DNA from 2 places in the Streptomyces sp. NBC_00178 genome. Region 1 is predicted to be linked to the other one. Evidence: riboswitches for the same ligand, from Rfam matches in the RefSeq annotation. Region 1 holds a riboswitch; the other holds the start of a gene.
What was found. Region 1 has a riboswitch for S-adenosylmethionine ahead of OHT61_RS08870 (aminotransferase class V-fold PLP-dependent enzyme). Riboswitches for the same ligand answer to the same signal wherever they lie in the genome.
Positions count from the first base shown of each region.

Region 2: it holds a riboswitch for S-adenosylmethionine, as region 1 does, so the genes downstream of both, thrC (threonine synthase) here and OHT61_RS08870 (aminotransferase class V-fold PLP-dependent enzyme) in region 1, are expected to answer to the same signal.

Region 1 covers NZ_CP108143.1:2,051,038-2,059,621, reverse strand. The annotation lists gene qcrB (cytochrome bc1 complex cytochrome b subunit) at 1-266, shown strand, start outside; gene trpD (anthranilate phosphoribosyltransferase) at 390-1,454, shown strand; SAM riboswitch class IV at 1,541-1,658, shown strand; gene OHT61_RS08870 (aminotransferase class V-fold PLP-dependent enzyme) at 1,833-3,212, shown strand; gene OHT61_RS08865 (Lrp/AsnC family transcriptional regulator) at 3,282-3,563, opposite strand; gene OHT61_RS08860 (rhomboid family intramembrane serine protease) at 3,560-4,312, opposite strand; gene OHT61_RS08855 (hypothetical protein) at 4,478-4,720, shown strand; gene OHT61_RS08850 (NYN domain-containing protein) at 4,758-6,119, shown strand; gene OHT61_RS08845 (C40 family peptidase) at 6,411-7,436, shown strand; gene OHT61_RS08840 (C40 family peptidase) at 7,671-8,584, shown strand, end outside.
Region 2 covers NZ_CP108143.1:4,135,144-4,143,727, reverse strand. The annotation lists gene OHT61_RS18055 (glycosyl hydrolase family 28-related protein) at 1-405, opposite strand, end outside; gene OHT61_RS18050 (DinB family protein) at 658-1,167, opposite strand; gene groL (chaperonin GroEL) at 1,397-3,019, opposite strand; gene OHT61_RS18040 (cold-shock protein) at 3,339-3,545, opposite strand; gene OHT61_RS18035 (MoaD/ThiS family protein) at 4,010-4,285, opposite strand; gene thrC (threonine synthase) at 4,315-5,613, opposite strand; SAM riboswitch class I at 5,632-5,759, opposite strand; gene OHT61_RS18025 (glucosyl-3-phosphoglycerate synthase) at 5,913-6,863, shown strand; gene OHT61_RS18020 (alpha,alpha-trehalose-phosphate synthase (UDP-forming)) at 6,992-8,368, shown strand; gene otsB (trehalose-phosphatase) at 8,460-8,584, opposite strand, start outside.

The sequences.
Region 1 (8,584 bases):
CCATCAAGCGCCTGCCGCACGGTGAGTTCGTCGAGATCCACGAGCCGCTCGGCCCGGGGCAGCTGCACACGCTCACCGCGCATGAGCAGTACAAGCCGGTCGAGATCGGCCCGACGGTCGACGAGAACGGCGTCGAGCGCAAGCCGTCCGTACTGCAGAAGGTGCGGGCGAGCCTCAGCAAGGGCTACTTCGGTGAGGACAGTCAGATCGCCAAGCCCACCGCCGAGGAGTACAAGGAGATCACGAGCGGCCACGGCCACCACTGATCACCTCAGCTGAACGCCACAGCGAGAGCCCCGTCCATCCGGTGGACGGGGCTCTTCGCTGCCTCCGGGCTGGATAGGGTGGGAGACATCCTTGTACCGGCTGTGGACTCCCAGGAGCGGACCATGAACGTGGCGACCCAGGACGGCGGCGACAACACGGCGGCCCGCACCTGGCCGGGCGTGCTGACCCCTCTCCTGCGGGGCGAGGACCTCGGCGCCGACGACACGGCCTGGGCCATGAACCGCATCATGAGCGGTGAGGCCACGGACGCGCAGATCGCCGGGTTCGCGGTCGCGCTGCGGGCCAAGGGCGAGACGGTCGACGAGGTGACCGGACTGGTCCGCGCCATGTACGAGCACGCCCACACCATCGAGGTGCCCGGCCGCACGGTCGACATCGTGGGGACCGGCGGCGACATGGCCAAGACGGTCAACATCTCCACCATGTCCGCCATCGTCGTCGCGGGGACGGGGGCCAAGGTCGTCAAGCACGGCAACCGCGCCTCCTCCTCGGCCAGCGGGGCCTCCGACGTGCTGGAGAAGCTCGGCGTCAACCTCGAACTCACCCCGCAGCGGGTCGTCTCCGTCGCGGAGGAGGCCGGCATCACCTTCTGCTTCGCCGTGAAGTTCCACCCCGCCCTGCGGTACGCGGCCAAGGCCCGCAAGGAGCTGGGGACCCAGACCACCTTCAACATCCTGGGTCCGCTCACCAATCCGGCACGGGTGCGTTCCCAGGCCATCGGCGTCGCCGACCCGAAGATGGCGCCCATCGTGGCGGGTGTGCTGGCGGACCGGGGCAACTCCGCGCTGGTCTTCCGCGGTGACGACGGCCTGGACGAGCTGACGACCACCGCCACCTCCCGGGTGTGGACCGTGCGCGACGGCACGGTCCGCGAGGAGCCCTTCGACCCGCGCGACGTCGGTCTCCAGCTGGTCCCCGTCGAGGCCCTGCGGGGCGCCGACGCGTCGTACAACGCCGATGTCGCCCGCCGGCTGCTCGACGGGGAGACCGGGCCCGTGCGCGAGGCCGTGCTCCTCAACTCCGCGGCAGCGCTGGTCGCGCTGGACCCGGGTGCGGGCACGCTGCAGGAGCAGCTGGCGGCCGGGATCGCGCGCGCCGCGGAGTCCATCGACTCGGGCGGGGCCAAGCGCGCGCTGGAGCGCTGGGTGTCCGCCAGCAACGCCTGAGAGGCGCACGGTGTGAGAGCGGGGCGCAGTCCGGATCGCGGACTGCGCCCTTGCGCGTCGCCAGGGGTGTGGCAAGATGCTGGGCAGGTCATGAGTGACAGCGACTACGGCCCCGGCCCGCTGTCCGGCAACCCTCCGTCCGTGGCGGGGTGCCCCGGGTGAAGACCAGGCCGCAGTCAGCGAGGTCTGCGGCAAGCGCGGACCCCTCGGCATCGCTGGATGCCACCCCTTGGGGTCCTGGTCCCAGGGAGCCTTCTGTGAGCAAGCGAATGCGATAGGGCGCGAAGCCCTCCTCCGCACACCCTTTTCCTCCTTCCTCTCCGCGCTGCCGCGTACCGCCGGCGCGAGGATGTCGCCTGCCTCTTACGGGAGTTCGCCATGTCTGTACCCACCGCTGCCGCCGACCAGACCATTTGTGCCCCGCTGCCCGTTCTGGGCGCGGATGTCACCGTTCCGCTCGTCACCGGCGGGGACGTCACGTACGCCGCCCTCGACTACGCCGCCAGCGCCCCCGCCCTCCAGCGGGTGTGGGACGACGTGGCCGCCTACGCCCCGTACTACGGCAGCGTCCACCGCGGTGCCGGATACCTCTCGCAGCTCTCCACCGACCTGTTCGAGACGAGCCGGGCCACCGTCGCGGAGTTCCTGGGCTGCCGCGCCGACGACCAGGTGGTCTTCACCCGCTCGACGACCGACTCGCTCAACCTGCTGGCCGCCGCGCTGCCCGCCGGCTGCGAGGTGTTCGTGTTCGAGACCGAGCACCACGCCTCGCTGCTGCCCTGGCGGGACGCCCGGGTGACCTACCTCGACGCCCCGCGCACCCCGGACCAGGCCGTCGCCACGCTCGAGCGGGCCCTGGCCGCCCGCGACCCCTACGGCCCGGCCCTGGTCTGCGTCACGGGTGCCTCCAACGTCACCGGCGAGCTGTGGCCGGTGAAGGAACTGGCGGCTGCCGCCCACGCCCACGGGGCCCGGATCGTCCTCGACGCCGCGCAGCTGGCGCCCCATCACCCGGTGGACATCGCGGAGCTGGACGTCGACTGGGTCGCCTTCTCGGGCCACAAGCTGTACGCCCCGTTCGGCTCGGGCGTGCTCGCCGGCCGGGCCGACTGGCTGCGGGACGCCGAGCCCTACCTCGCCGGGGGCGGCGCCTCCCGCAAGGTGGCGCGGCGCACCGACGGGGGAGTGGACGTCGAGTGGCACACCACCGCGGCCCGCCACGAGGCCGGATCGCCCAACGTCATCGGCGTCTACTCCATCGCCGCCGCCTGCAAGGCCCTGACCGAGGCGGGCTTCGACCGGCTGGTCGAGCGCGAGCAGCAGCTCGTCACCCGGGTGCGGGAGGGGCTGGCCGGAGTCCCCGAGGTGAAGGTGCTCTCGCTGTTCGGCGACGACGCCCCGAGGGTCGGCGTCATCTCCTTCGTGGTCGAGGGCTGGAACAGCTCGCACTTCGCCGCCGCGCTCTCCGCGGAGTACGGCATCGGGGTGCGCGACGGACTGTTCTGCGCCCACCCGCTGGTGCGCACCCTGCTGGGCAGCGAGCCGCAGGACCCGGGTGAGTGCGGCGCCCCCGAGGCCGCTCCGGGGGAGAGGTCGCTCAACGCCATCCGGGTGAGTTTCGGGGCCGGGACGCCGGACGAGCACATCGAGCGGTTCCTGGGCGCGGTCCGGGAGCTCGTGAGCTCGGGCGCCCGCTGGGCCTACCGGACCGAGGACGGCCGCTGCGTCCCGGACCGGGGCGCCTTTGTCCAGGTCTGATCCGTCCGTGGGCGGAACCGGCCGGGACGGGAGCGTCTCCCCGTCCCGGCCGGAGCCGTCCGCCGCGCCTCAGGCGTCGAGGCCGATGGCGAAAGCCGCCTCGAGGTCGTGCTGCGAGTAGGTGCGGAAGGCCACGTGGGTGTCGGTCCCCTCGACTCCCGGGATCTTGCTGATCCGGCCCGGGATGACGTCGGCGAGGTCGTCGTGCCTGGCGACCCGGACCATGGCGATCAGGTCGTACGTGCCGGTGACCGAGAAGACCTCGCTGACGCTGTCCAGCGAGGCGATGGCCTCGGCGATCTCGGGGATCCGGTCCACGCTGGTCTTGATGAGAACGATCGCGGTGATCACGGCTGGCTTTCTCCCTCGGTGGCCGTGGCTGGTGGCTTCACTCTAGTACCACCCCGATAACGCCCCCAGGCGTACAGGAACCCGGCGGCGAAGCCCGCCACATGGGCGAGGTAGGCCACCCCCGGCCCGCTTCCCGCGCCCTGGGCCGCGAGCCACTGGAGCACGAACCAGAACACGAGCACGATCCACGCGGGGAAGCGCAGCGGCAGGAAGAAGAGGAACGGGAACAGGCTGGTGACGCGGGCCCGGGGGAAGAGGTAGAGGAAGGCGCCCAGCACGGCGGAGATCGCCCCCGACGCCCCGACCAGCGTCTGGTCCGAGCCCGCGTGCACGACCGCGTAGGCCACCAGGGCGAAATAGCCGCACGCGACGTAGAAGAAGACGAACTCGGTGCGCCCCATGCGTTCCTCGGCCATGGCGCCGAACACGTAGAGGAAGAGCATGTTGCCGAGCAGGTGCAGCCAGCTGCCGTGGACGAAGAGCGCGGTCAGCGGGGTCAGGGCCGCGTGGGCGGAGCCGTCCAGGAGTTCGCTGGGGATCACGCCCCACCGCTCGAAGTACCCCGCCTGCGCGGCGAGGAGCGCGTCGCCCTCGCCGTGGGTGGGGTTGAACCCGGAGAGCGGGCTGATCAGGAACACCGCACAGCACAGCGCCATCAGTCCGTACGTGACCGGGGCGCCGCCCGCGCCGGCCGCCGCGCCGAGCTCCCGGGCCCGCTTCCGCCAGTCGCCTTCCCGCAGATCGATCACGTACAGAGCATGACGCACACGGTGAGAACGGGACAGACCGCCTCGCCGTGCCGGCGGGGATGCGCGAGGCCGTAGGGTTGCCGCAGGACTTCCGCAGTTCGACGGCGCACCGCGAGACCGAAGACCTGGGCACGCACGAGAGACTCGACGAAAGAGGACTCAACGATGACGACGGTTCCCCAGCCGACGGACGCGACCCGCTGGCGCTGCACACTCTGCGGCAATCTCACCCGTTTCGACGTGACGCGCTCCTCGAAGGTCGTGGAGTACGTCCATCTCGACCTGGCCGGGGAGTCGAGTGTCGAGGAGCGGGAGGTGGTCAGTGAGACCATCGAGTCCGTGCGCTGCCGCTGGTGCAACGCGGTGGACCAGATCGAACTGGTCGACAGGCCGGGCGCCGACTCCTGACGGAGCCGTGCGGACCTACATATTGGGGTGATGGATGGTGGAGCAGCCGACAGGCGGCGCCGGACCGGCCGACGCGGCCGACGGCACCGCGGAGTCGCTCGACCGTCCGCTGCCCGAGGGCGTACGCCGCAGGGTGGTGGCGCTGGTCTCGGACGCCTTCGGCGGTCTGACGGTCGGCGAACTCCCCGCCCAGCTGCGACAGTACGCCCGCTTCACGCCGAGCAGGCGCGCCAAGTTCGCGGGTAACGCGATGGCGGCCGCCCTGGAGAGCGACCCGGCCTTCCGGCGGCGCATCGGCGAGCGGATCGGCCAGACCCAGCCGGAACTCGCCGACGCGCTGAAGTCCGGCGCGCCGCCCGCCGCGGCGGACCCGGTCGACGTGGCCGCCGCCGCGTACGTGCTGCGGCCCGCCGGCTGGGTCAAGCTCGTCGCCGCCGCGGGCGAGGAGGTCCAGCGGGCGCACGCCGAGCGGGCCGACGAGGAGACCCGGCGGGAACTGGAGCGGCTGCGCGAGGAACTCGACCGCGCCCGCGGCCAGACCCGGGCCGACACCGAGCGGCTGCGTACGGAGCTGGACGCGTCACGCAAGGAGAACGACTCCCTCCATCGAAAGCTCCGCAGCGCGCTCAGCGAGGTGAAGCGCGGGGAGGCCGCCCTGCGCAAGCTCGGCGCGGAGACGGACACCGTGCGCGCCGAGACCGCCGCCCAGGTGTCCGCGGCGGAGAGTGAGACCCGTCGGCTCAAGGCGCGGCTCGCCGAGGCGGAGGCCTCGGTCGAGGCGGGCCGCAGAGCCGCCAGGGAGGGCCGGTCGGTCGAGGACATGCGGCTGCGGCTGCTCCTGGACACCGTGCTGGACGCCGCTCAGGGGCTGCGCCGCGAACTGGCCCTGCCCCCTTCCTCGATCCGCCCCGCGGACGGGGTCGAGGCGGTGGAGCCGGGCCGCATGTCGCCCAAGGACATCGCGGCCAGGGCGCTTTCGGAGACGGATCCGGCCCTGCTCGACCAGTTGCTGGCCCTGCCCCAGGCGCATCTCATCGTCGACGGTTACAACGTCACGAAGACCGGCTATCCGCAGATGCCCCTGGAGAAGCAGCGGTTGCGCCTCCTCGGCGGACTCTCCGTCCTCGCCGCCCAGACCGGCGCCGAGATGACCTGCGTCTTCGACGGCGCCGAACTGGCCGTCCCGGTCCTGCTGGCTCCGCCACGCGGCGTGCGGGTGCTGTTCAGCAAGGCGGGGGTGACCGCGGACGAGCTGATCAGGCAACTGGCCCGCGCCGAACCGCCGGGCAGACCCGTCGTCGTGGTCTCCACCGACCGCGAGGTGGCGGACGGCGTGGCGAAGGCCGGTGCGAGACCGGTGGCGTCCGCCTTGCTCCTGAAGCGCCTTTCGCGCGTCTAGGGCGCATTGAGCGGCTTGGGTGACTTGCCGGAATTTACGGAACGTACCGTCAAGTCGTCGCTACACGCAGTGCGATGAAAGTAAAGAAGTGGCTGGTGCGGCGAGATTTTGCTTGTGAGGATTTGAACTGATCACAAGATGGTCACTAGGGTCAGGCCTCGAACCTTCGCACGGTTGATCGCCCACCAGGGGTGGCGGCGAAGGAACCGCCGATTCCGTGATGTGCACGGAGCCGGGGATCCTGTCCCCCACAGCCCGGTAGGCGGCTCGAGGAAGAAGGAGCTCGCCTTCGTGGCGTCCCACCGTCGTCCCAAGCAGCCGAGCCGCACCCGCGTGACCGTGCTCACCGCGACCGCCGCAGCGGCCGTGGCGCTGACCTCCCAGGCCGCGCACGCCGACCCCAAGCCGACCACGAAAGAGGTCAAGGCGAAGGTCGACAAGCTCTACCACGAGGCCGAGGAGGCCACGGAGAAGGCCAACGGCGCCAAGGAGCAGCAGGACAAGCTCAAGAAGCAGGCCGAGGCCCTCCAGGACAAGGTCGCCCGCGGCCAGGACGAGCTCAACACCCTGCGGGGTGAACTCGGTTCCCTGGCGACGGCGCAGTACCGCTCCGGCGGTCTCGACCCGTCGGTCCAGCTGCTGCTCTCCTCGGACCCGGACAGCTTCCTCGACCAGGCCTCCGCGCTCGACCAGCTGACCGCCAAGCAGGCCGAGTCGCTGCAGAAGATCCAGGCGAAGCAGCGCACCCTCGCGCAGCAGCGCAAGGAGGCGCAGGCCAAGCTCGCGGACCTCGACGACGTCCGCACCTCGCTGAACGCGAACAAGAAGAAGTACCAGGGCAAGCTCGCCGACGCCCAGAAGCTCCTCAACACCCTCACCGCCGCCGACCGGGCCAAGATGGCCGCCGACGAGCAGCGCGCCAGCCGCGCCGCCGGTGACCGGGTCGACCTCGGCAACGAGGTCCCCGCGTCCGCCCGCGGCGCCGCCGCCCTCAGCGCGGCCGCCACGCAGCAGGGCAAGCCGTACGTCTCCGGCGGCACCGGCCCCAACTCGTTCGACTGCTCGGGTCTGACCCAGTGGGCCTACGCCCGGGCCGGCGTCCAGATCACCCGCACCACGTACACCCAGATCAACGACGGTGTCCGGATCGGCCGCAGCGCCCTCAAGCCGGGCGACCTGGTCTTCTTCAACAACACCTCGCACGTCGGCCTCTACGCCGGCAACAACCAGATCCTGCACGCCCCGAAGCCCGGCGCCGTCGTCCGCTACGAGTCGATGGACTACATGGGCACCTTCCAGTTCGGCGTCCGCGTCTGACGCCCGAACGGGCGAATCGCGGCACCCCCGCCGGCACCCCGCCCCGCCGGAGACCACAGGTCACCGGTGGGGCGCCGTCGTTCCCGCGCTCCGGCACCCCGGCGTGGCCTTTGGTCAGTCCGTAGCCGTCCGGTTACTGTCTGCGCTGCCGTGCAGCTCCCGTGCGTCGGTCCGCCCGCCCGGGCGGCAGGGGCTGCGCACGTCTGCGTACAGCGGAAGGGAGTGCGGCTTCCTGTGGTGTCGCATCGCCGCCCCACCCGGCCCGGTCTGAACCGTGGTGTCCGGGCCACCGTCCTGTCCGCCGCCGCGGCCACCGCCGCCGCCACCCTGGGCACCGCCCCGGCGAGCGCGGACCCGCAGGACTCCCACGAGAGTGCGAAGGCCGCCGTGGACCGCCTGTACGGGGAGGCGGAGCGGGCCACCGAGCGGTTCAACGCGGCCCGGGAGAACCTCGGCCGGCTGCGCGGCCGGATCGACGCGGCCCAGGACTCCGCCGCCCGCACCCAGGAGGAGATCAACCGGTTGCGGGACTCCCTCGGCGCGATGGCGGGCGCGCAGTACCGGTCGGGCGCCGTCGACCCGTCGGTCGCCCTGCTGCTCTCCTCGGACCCCGACACCTTCCTCGACCGGGCGGCGGCCCTCGACCGGGCCGGTGAGCGCAGTGCCGTCACCCTGCACAAGCTCCGCCACGCCCAGCGCAGGATCGAACAGAGCCGCGCGGAGGCCGCCGGAGCCCTGGCCGCCATGGAGCGCGACCGCGCGGCCGTGGCCCGCCACAAGCGCACGGTGGAGGGCAAGCTGGCCCGCGCCCGGCAGCTGCTGAGGGCGATGCCCGCCGCGGACCGCGACGAACTGGGCCGTTCCTCGCGCTCCGGTGCGCACGGCGACCTCTCCGCCGTCGCGGCGTCCGCCCGCGGCGCAGCCGCCCTCATGGCGGCACGGCAGGCCCTAGGGCGCCCGTACGTGTGGGGTGCCAACGGTCCCGCCGGGTTCGACTGCTCGGGCCTCATGCAGTGGGCCTACGCCCAGGCCGGGGTGGGCCTGCCCCGGACGTCGCAGGCGCAGCGGTACGCGGGCCGCATGGTGCCGCTCTCGCAGGCCCGGCCCGGCGACCTGGTCGCCTACCGCGCGGACGCCAGTCACATCGG
Region 2 (8,584 bases), 2.1 Mb from region 1:
CGCGACGTCGAGGGGCGCGGTGATGCCGCCCCCGCCCGGGGCGTCCGGGATGCTGTAGCGCACCGTGATCGCGTCGGCCGCCTCCGGCAGCGTGAACTCGACGTGCTCGCCGGGCACCAGCCGGACCGCCTTACGGCCCGAGGCCTCGGCGGGCAGGGTGTACGCGGCACGGTCGGGGCCGATGACCGTGCCGTTCGTCGCGGCGTTCTCCGCCTCCTGCTCGGCGAAGGGGACCTCGGCACCGCGGCCGGCGACCAGCGCGGGGGCGAGGCCCGCGCGCGTCACGACGGGCGCGGACGGCGCTGACGGTTTCCCCTCCGCGCCCTGGGCCGCGGGAACGCCGGTCAGCGCCCCCAGTCCGACAACGGCGGCCGTCAGCGCGGCGACCGTGATGTGACGTGACATCGCATGCCCGTTTCTCTCGGAAGGTGAGGCGACGTTAGGGCGCGCGGAACCATCACCACAAGAGGCGTGCGAGAACATTTCACCTTGCTGCTCAGTGCATGCAAGTCCACGTCATTTTTTTGCGCGGGAAGTTCACGCGGCGAACGCCGTCGGCCGGGCGGCGGTGCGCGGAGGGCGGCACGGGCGTCACGGCCCTCCCCGCCTCCGGGGCGAGGCCCGAGCCCCAGCCCCGGACCGGCCGACATACGCGCCTCACGCGCCCACGGTCCCGTCGACGCCCTCGCGCAGGAAGTCCGCGTGGCCGTTGTGGCGCCCGTATTCCAGCAGCACGTGCACCATCACCATGCGCAGCGACACGTCCTTCTCCCAGCGCGGCTGGCGACCCGTCAGGTCCAGGGAGACGGCCTCCCGCTCGATGCGGCGGGAGTTCTCGACCTCCGTCTCCCAGGCGCCGAACGCCTCGGCCCGGTTCGACGCGCTCGCGTCGTACGCGGCCTGGAAGTCGATCCGGTCCGACCAGACCATCGGGGCCTCGTTGTCGTCGAACACCCGGCGGAACCAGGCCCGTTCCACTTCGGCCATGTGCCGCACCAGGCCCAGCAGCGAGAGCGTCGAGGGAGGCATCGACCGCTGCCGCAGCTGCTCGTCGTCCAGTCCCTCGCACTTCATGGCGAGAGTGGCCCGGTGGTAGTCGAGAAAGGCCCGCAGCGTCTCGCGCTCGTCACCCGCGGTGGGCGGCCCCGTACGCACGTCGGTGGTCACCGGTCACACTCCTTCACGATGGGACGGAAGTGTTCAGTATCCGGCTCCACTTCGCGGCGGGGGACGCGGGAGTGCCCACCGGGCAGGAGGTACTACGGGGTGCCGCGCCGGTACCGCCGCCACGCCGCCCGCCCGGTGACGCACGTACGACGCCGGCCCCCGGGACGAATCCCGGGGGCCGGCGTCGTACGGATACTGCGGGTACCGCCTGGAGCTGCTGATCCGAGGATCAGAAGTCCATGTCACCGCCCGGCATGCCGCCCGGAGCGGCCGCAGAGGCCTTCTCCGGCTTGTCGGCGATGACGGCCTCGGTGGTGAGGAAGAGCGCGGCGATGGACGCGGCGTTCTGCAGAGCGGAGCGCGTGACCTTCGCCGGGTCGATGATGCCCTCGGCGATCATGTCGACGTACTCGCCGGTCGCGGCGTTGAGGCCGTGACCGATCGGCAGGTTGCGCACCTTCTCGACGATGACGCCACCCTCGAGACCACCGTTGACGGCGATCTGCTTGAGCGGGGCCTCCAGCGCGAGCTTCACGGCGTTGGCGCCCGTGGCCTCGTCACCGGTCAGGTCGAGCTTCTCGAAGACGGCCGAGGCCTGGAGCAGAGCCACGCCACCACCGGCGACGATGCCCTCCTCGACGGCGGCCTTGGCGTTGCGCACCGCGTCCTCGATGCGGTGCTTGCGCTCCTTGAGCTCCACCTCGGTGGCGGCGCCGGCCTTGATGACGGCCACGCCGCCGGCCAGCTTCGCGAGGCGCTCCTGGAGCTTCTCGCGGTCGTAGTCCGAGTCGGAGTTCTCGATCTCGGCACGGATCTGCTTGACGCGACCCTGGACCTGGTCGCTGTCGCCGCCACCGTCGACGATGGTCGTCTCGTCCTTGGTGATGACGACCTTGCGGGCGGTGCCGAGCAGGTCGACGCCGGCGTTCTCCAGCTTGAGGCCGACCTCTTCGGAGATGACGGTGCCACCGGTGAGGATGGCGATGTCGCCGAGCATGGCCTTGCGGCGGTCACCGAAGCCCGGAGCCTTGACGGCGACGGACTTGAAGGTGCCACGGATCTTGTTGACGACCAGGGTCGACAGAGCCTCGCCCTCGACGTCCTCCGCGATGATCAGCAGGGGCTTGCCCGACTGCATGACCTTCTCGAGCAGCGGAAGGAGGTCCTTCACGTTGCTGATCTTGGAGTTGACGATCAGGATGTACGGGTCGTCGAACGACGACTCCATGCGCTCCATGTCGGTGGCGAAGTACGCCGAGATGTAGCCCTTGTCGAAGCGCATACCCTCGGTGAGCTCCAGCTCCAGACCGAAGGTCTGGGACTCCTCGACGGTGATGACGCCTTCCTTGCCGACCTTGTCCATAGCCTCGGCGATCTTGGCGCCGATCTCGGTGTCAGCAGCGGAGATGGAGGCCGTCGAAGCGATCTGCTCCTTGGTCTCCACGTCCTTCGCCTGCTCCAGGAGGGCGGCGGAGACGGCCTCGACGGCCTTCTCGATGCCACGCTTCAGAGCCATCGGGTTGGCACCCGCGGCGACGTTGCGCAGGCCCTCGCGGACGAGCGCCTGAGCGAGAACGGTGGCGGTGGTCGTACCGTCGCCGGCGACGTCGTCCGTCTTCTTGGCGACCTCCTTGACCAGCTCCGCACCGATCTTCTCGTACGGGTCCTCGAGCTCGATCTCCTTGGCGATGGAAACACCATCGTTGGTGATCGTGGGCGCGCCCCACTTCTTCTCGAGGACGACGTTACGGCCCTTGGGGCCGAGGGTGACCTTGACGGCGTCGGCGAGCTGGTTCATCCCGCGCTCGAGACCGCGCCGTGCCTCCTCGTCGAACGCGATGATCTTGGCCATGTGAAGTGGTCCTCCCGGACAGGGGTGGATTGCTCCGGACCGAGAGGCGCCCGCGACGGACGGCCAGCGTGCTCGGTGGTTCCTTGCCCCACCGGGCCTGCGGGCCTCACCGGCCCGGTCCAAGTTCTGTCACTCTCACCTGGAGAGTGCTAACGCCAATGATTAGCACTCGACCCCCTCGAGTGCAAGCGCCTTCGGCGGCGGCTCGCTGGGCGGAGGGGGCGCGGGGGCGCATGCGGACGCGCGTAGGGCCCGTCCCCCTGCGGAGGAACGGGCCCTACGTGCGTGAGTGGTGTCGTATCGGCCGACCGCGCCGAGCTCAGCCGACGGCGAGCTTGACCATGTCCGCCTGCGGCCCCTTCTGGCCCTGCGAGATCTCGAATTCAACTCGCTGACCCTCTTCGAGGGTGCGGTACCCGTCCATCTGGATCGCGCTGTAGTGGACGAAAACATCCGCACCACCGTCGACCGCGATGAAGCCGTACCCCTTCTCCGCGTTGAACCACTTGACGGTGCCCTGAGCCATGCCCAACTCCCCTATTACTGGCCCTTGCACGAGACCGCACTTCGCGGTCCCGGGTCAGAACTCACCCTCCGACAGGAGAGGGTGGCGTGCGCCGGAACGCGTCGACCGCGGCTGAATGTATCTGCCCAACTGCCCTCTGCAACAGGGCAATCGGACGAGAATTCTGGGCGCGCGGGAACACCCGGACAGGTATGAACAGGAGGATTCCTGGGCAAGTCGGGCCAGGCAAAGGCCACTTATGCCTCAAGAGACTCACGCACTTTGGCTGCTTCTTGTCGCGGCCGGGCGCATTCTCATATGCGGGCGGCACGGGCAGCGGCGGGGACTTCCCCAACTCTACCGCGCTCAACCATGCAGAATGGCCCCCTCCGCTTCTCTTGCGGAGAGGGCCATCGTGCTCACGCTGCGGAGTCGCCGGACACCCGGCCGGGGCCGTCACTCCCCGTCCGCGTCCGTGCCGGGGATCAGCCTCCGGCGACGGCCGGGATGATCGAGACGCCGGCACCGTCCGGCGTCACCGCGTCCAGGCCGCCCTCGAAGCGCACGTCGTCGTCGTTGACGTACACGTTGACGAAGCGGCGCAGCTTGCCCTGGTCGTCCAGGACGCGGGCGCCGATGCCCGGGTGGTTCTGCTCCAGCGACGCGATGACCTCGGAGAGGATCGCCCCCTCGGCCTGGACCTCGGCCTGACCGCCCGTGTAGGTGCGGAGGATGGTGGGGATGCGGACCTTGACGCTCATGTCGGTGCCTTCCTTCGGGTCTCGGGTGGTCAGTTGGCGGCGGCGAGGCCCGCGTCGCGGAACGCGTCCAGGCTGGGCCGGATCGTCGCCGACAGGCCGGTCGTCGGGGCGACCGCGTCCAGCGTCTTCAGTCCGTCACCGGTGTTCAGGACGACGGTGGTCAGGGACGGGTCCAGCAGGCCGGCCTCGATCAGCTTCTTCGTCACGCCGACCGTCACACCGCCCGCGGTCTCCGCGAAGATGCCCTCGGTGCGGGCCAGTAGCTTGATCGCGTCCACGATCTGCTCGTCGTCGACGTCCTCCACCGCGCCGCCGGTCCGGCGGGCGATGTCCAGCACGTACGGGCCGTCGGCCGGGTTCCCGATGGCCAGGGACTTCGCGATCGTCTTCGGCTTCTGCGGCCGCACCACGTCGTGGCCGGCCTTGAAGGCGGTGGAGACCGGGGAGCAGCCCTCGGCCTGGGCGCCGAAGATCTTGTACGGCTTGTCCTCGACGAGGCCGAGCTTGATCAGCTCCTGGAGACCCTTGTCGATCTTGGTGAGCTGCGAACCGGACGCGATCGGGATGACGAGCTGGTCGGGCAGCTTCCAGCCGAGCTGCTCGCAGATCTCGTACGCCAGGGTCTTGGACCCCTCGCCGTAGTACGGACGCAGGTTGACGTTGACGAAGCCCCAGCCCTCACCGAGCGGGTCGCCGATGAGCTCCGAGCAGAAGCGGTTGACGTCGTCGTAGTTGCCCTCGATGCCGACCAGCTCGCCGCCGTACACCGCGGCCATGACGACCTTGCCCTGCTCCAGGTCGTGCGGGATGAACACGCACGAGCGGAAACCGGCGCGGGCCGCGGCGGCACCGACCGCACCGGCGAGGTTGCCGGTGGAGGAGCAGGAGAGCGTGGTGAAGCCGAAGGCGCGGGCGGCCTCGACGGCGATCGCGACGACACGGTCCTTGAAGGAGTGCGTCGGGTTGCCGGAGTCGTCCTTGACGTAAAGGCCGCCGGTCACGCCCAGCTCGCGGGCGAGGTTGTCGGCCTTGACGAGCTTCGTGAAACCGGGGTTGATGTTGGGCTTGTCCGCGACGTCGGCGGGGACGGGGAGCAGCGGCGCGTAACGCCAGATGTTGTCCGGTCCCTCGGCGATGCGCTTCTTCAGCTCTTCGGGGGAGCCGCTCGGCAGGTCGTACGCCACTTCGAGCGGCCCGAAACAGGACGCGCAGGCGAAAAGGGGGCCGAGTTCGAAACGCTCACCGCATTCGCGGCAGGAAAGCGCTGCGGCGGGACCGAGATCCACGGCGGAAGAATTGGTGTTTGCTGCAACTGTCTGCACGGCCATGATGGCGGAGGCCCTTTCTCCTCATCTTCCTTGCGACGTATTTCGCCACAAGACGGAATTGGCACCTTCCCCACCGTGACCTCGCGGTCGGCAGGAGGGTTGCCGGGACTTCAACGGGCCGTTCCCTCAGTCCCTCTGGATGAGCGCTATGGCACCGGACCAGCGATCCGGGCGTTTATCGGCGGAGCCACCCCGACATGCGAGGGCCATCCGCGTTGTTCAAGACTGTAACCGAAGCACCGGTCGGCCGAGAGGGTCGTCCGAACCGCGAGATGGATCACACACAGGGAGTATCGACCGTGCTGGAAGAGGTGGAACGCTGGCTGACCAGGCGTTCCTGGTCGGCCGACGACCGCCCGCTCGACCGCCTCACGGCCGCGCGGGCGAGGGATCCGCGCCGCGCCCGCGTGAGCGTCGTCCTGCCCGCGCTGAACGAGGAGGCGACGGTCGGCGCCATCGTCACGGAGATCCGCCGCGAGCTGATGGAGAAGGTCCGGCTCGTCGACGAGCTGGTGGTGATCGACTCCGGTTCCACCGACGCCACGGCCGAGGTCGCGCGCCGCGCGGGCGCCCGGGTCGTCCACCGGGACTCCGTACTCCCCCGGATACCCGCCCTGCCCGGCAAGGGCGAGGTCCTGTGGCGCTCGCTGCTGGTGACGAGCGGCGAGATCGTCTGCTTCGTCGACGCCGACCTGAGGGACTTCTCGGCCGGTTTCGTGTCCGGCATCGTCGGCCCCCTGCTGACCGACCCCTCGGTGCAGTTCGTCAAGGCGATGTACGACCGCCCGCTCGGCGAGGCCGCGGGCCAGGGCGGACGCGTCACCGAACTCGTGGCCCGCCCGCTGCTCAACCTCCACTGGCCCCGGCTGGCCGGATTCGTGCAGCCGCTGGGCGGCGAGTACGCGGTGCGCCGTTCCCTGCTGGAACAGCTCCCCTTCCCGGTCGGCTACGGAGTGGAGCTGGGCCTGCTGGTCGACGCCCTGCACACGGTGGGCCTGGACGCGCTGGCCCAGGTCGACGTCGGTGTGCGCAGACACCGCCACCAGGACGGCCAGGCGCTCGGACGGATGGCGGCGGCGATCTACCGGACGGCGCAGCTGAGGCTGTCCCGGGGCCCGCTCGTGCGCCCCGAGATCACGCAGTTCGAGCGGGGGCCCGGCGGATTCGTCCCGCGCACCCACGCGGTGGACACGGAGGAGCGGCCGCCGATGCGGGAGATCGCGGAGTACGCCTCCCGGAACGCCGCCTGAGGGCTGTCCCGTGATCCGCCGGGGATTGCGGGACAGCCCTCAGCGGTTTCCGGCCACCGCCTCCGCGCTCCGGATCTCCCGCCGTTCCTCACGTTTGGCACCTTCCCCCACGGGCTAGGTTCGGGTACATGGTCTCCGAGCACGCTGCCCAGGTCCTCGTCGCGTCCAACCGCGGCCCGGTGTCGTACGCCCTGCGGGAGGACGGCACGCTCGACTCGAAGCGCGGTGGCGGCGGGCTCGTCTCCGGCCTCAGCGCCGTCGACGACAAGCTGTGGGTGTGCGCCGCTCTCGGTGACGGCGACCGGGAGGCGGTCCGCAGGGGCGTGTCCGAGCCCGGCGTGCGCATGCTCGACATCGACGCCGGGGTCCACGAGGACGCCTACAACGGCATCGCGAACTCCGTCCTCTGGTTCGTCCACCACATGATCTACCAGACGCCGGTGGAGCCCGTCTTCGACGCGGAGTTCCGCCGGCAGTGGGCGTCCTACGAGGCGTACAACCGGGCCTTCGCCGAGGCACTGGCCGAGGAGGCGGGCGAGGGCGCCGCGGTCCTCGTGCAGGACTACCACCTCTCGCTGGTCCCCGGCATGCTCCGCGAGCTGCGCCCCGACCTGCGGATCGGGCACTTCTCGCACACCCCCTGGGCCCCCGTCGACTACTTCCGCCTGCTGCCCGACGACATCGGCGAGCAGCTCCTCAAGGGCATCCTCGGCGCCGACCGCGCCGCTTTCCTGACGCGCCGCTGGGCGGACGCCTTCATCGGCTGCTGCACGGAGATCCTCGGCGGCACCGGGCGCACCCGGATCGGTGTGCACGGACTGGGGGCGGACGCGGACTTCCTGCGCCGCCGCTCCCGCGAGTCGGACGTGGACGACCGCATGGAGACGCTGCGGGAGCAGGTGGGCGCGGGCCGGCGCACCATCGTGCGCGTGGACCGGACCGAGCTCTCCAAGAACATCGTCCGCGGGCTCCACGCCTACCGGGCCCTGCTGGAGGAGCGCCCCGAGTGGCGCGAGCGGGTGGTGCACATCGCCTTCGCCTACCCCTCGCGGCAGGACCTCGCGGTGTACCGGGACTACACGGCCGAGGTCCAGCGGGTCGCCGACGCGATCAACGCGGACTTCGGCACGGAGGGCTGGACGCCGGTCCTGCTCCACGTCGACGACGACTTCGCCCGCTCGCTCGCCGCGTACCGGCTGGCCGACGTCGCCCTCGTCAACCCGATCCGCGACGGCATGAACCTGGTCGCCAAGGAGGTCCCCGTCGTCTCCGACGACGGCTGCGCGCTGGTCCTCTCCCGGGAGGCGGGCGCCTACGAGGAACTGGGCGAGGACGCCGTCGTGGTCAACCCGTACGACGTGTCGGCCACGGCGCGGGCGCTGCACGAGGCACTGACCATGGAGTCCGACGAGCGGTCGGCGCGCTCGAAGCGCCTCGCCGCCGCGGCGACCGCGCTGCCGCCGCAGCAGTGGTTCCTGGACCAGCTGGAGGCGCTGCGGGCCTGAACCTCCGCCGGGCCCGGCCGCGCTCGACCCCGGGGTCCGGGCCCGGCGGGCCCGGACCCCGTCGCGCAGGCGGCCCACGTCGCGCAGGCGGTCAGTCCCGGGCGGCCTGTCCGGCCAGGGCCCGCAGCAGACCCGCCACCGCCGCCGGGCCGGACACCAGCAGGTCGGCCCGCTCCGCGAGTTCGGGCACCTCCGAGCCGCTGCACACCAGCAGGC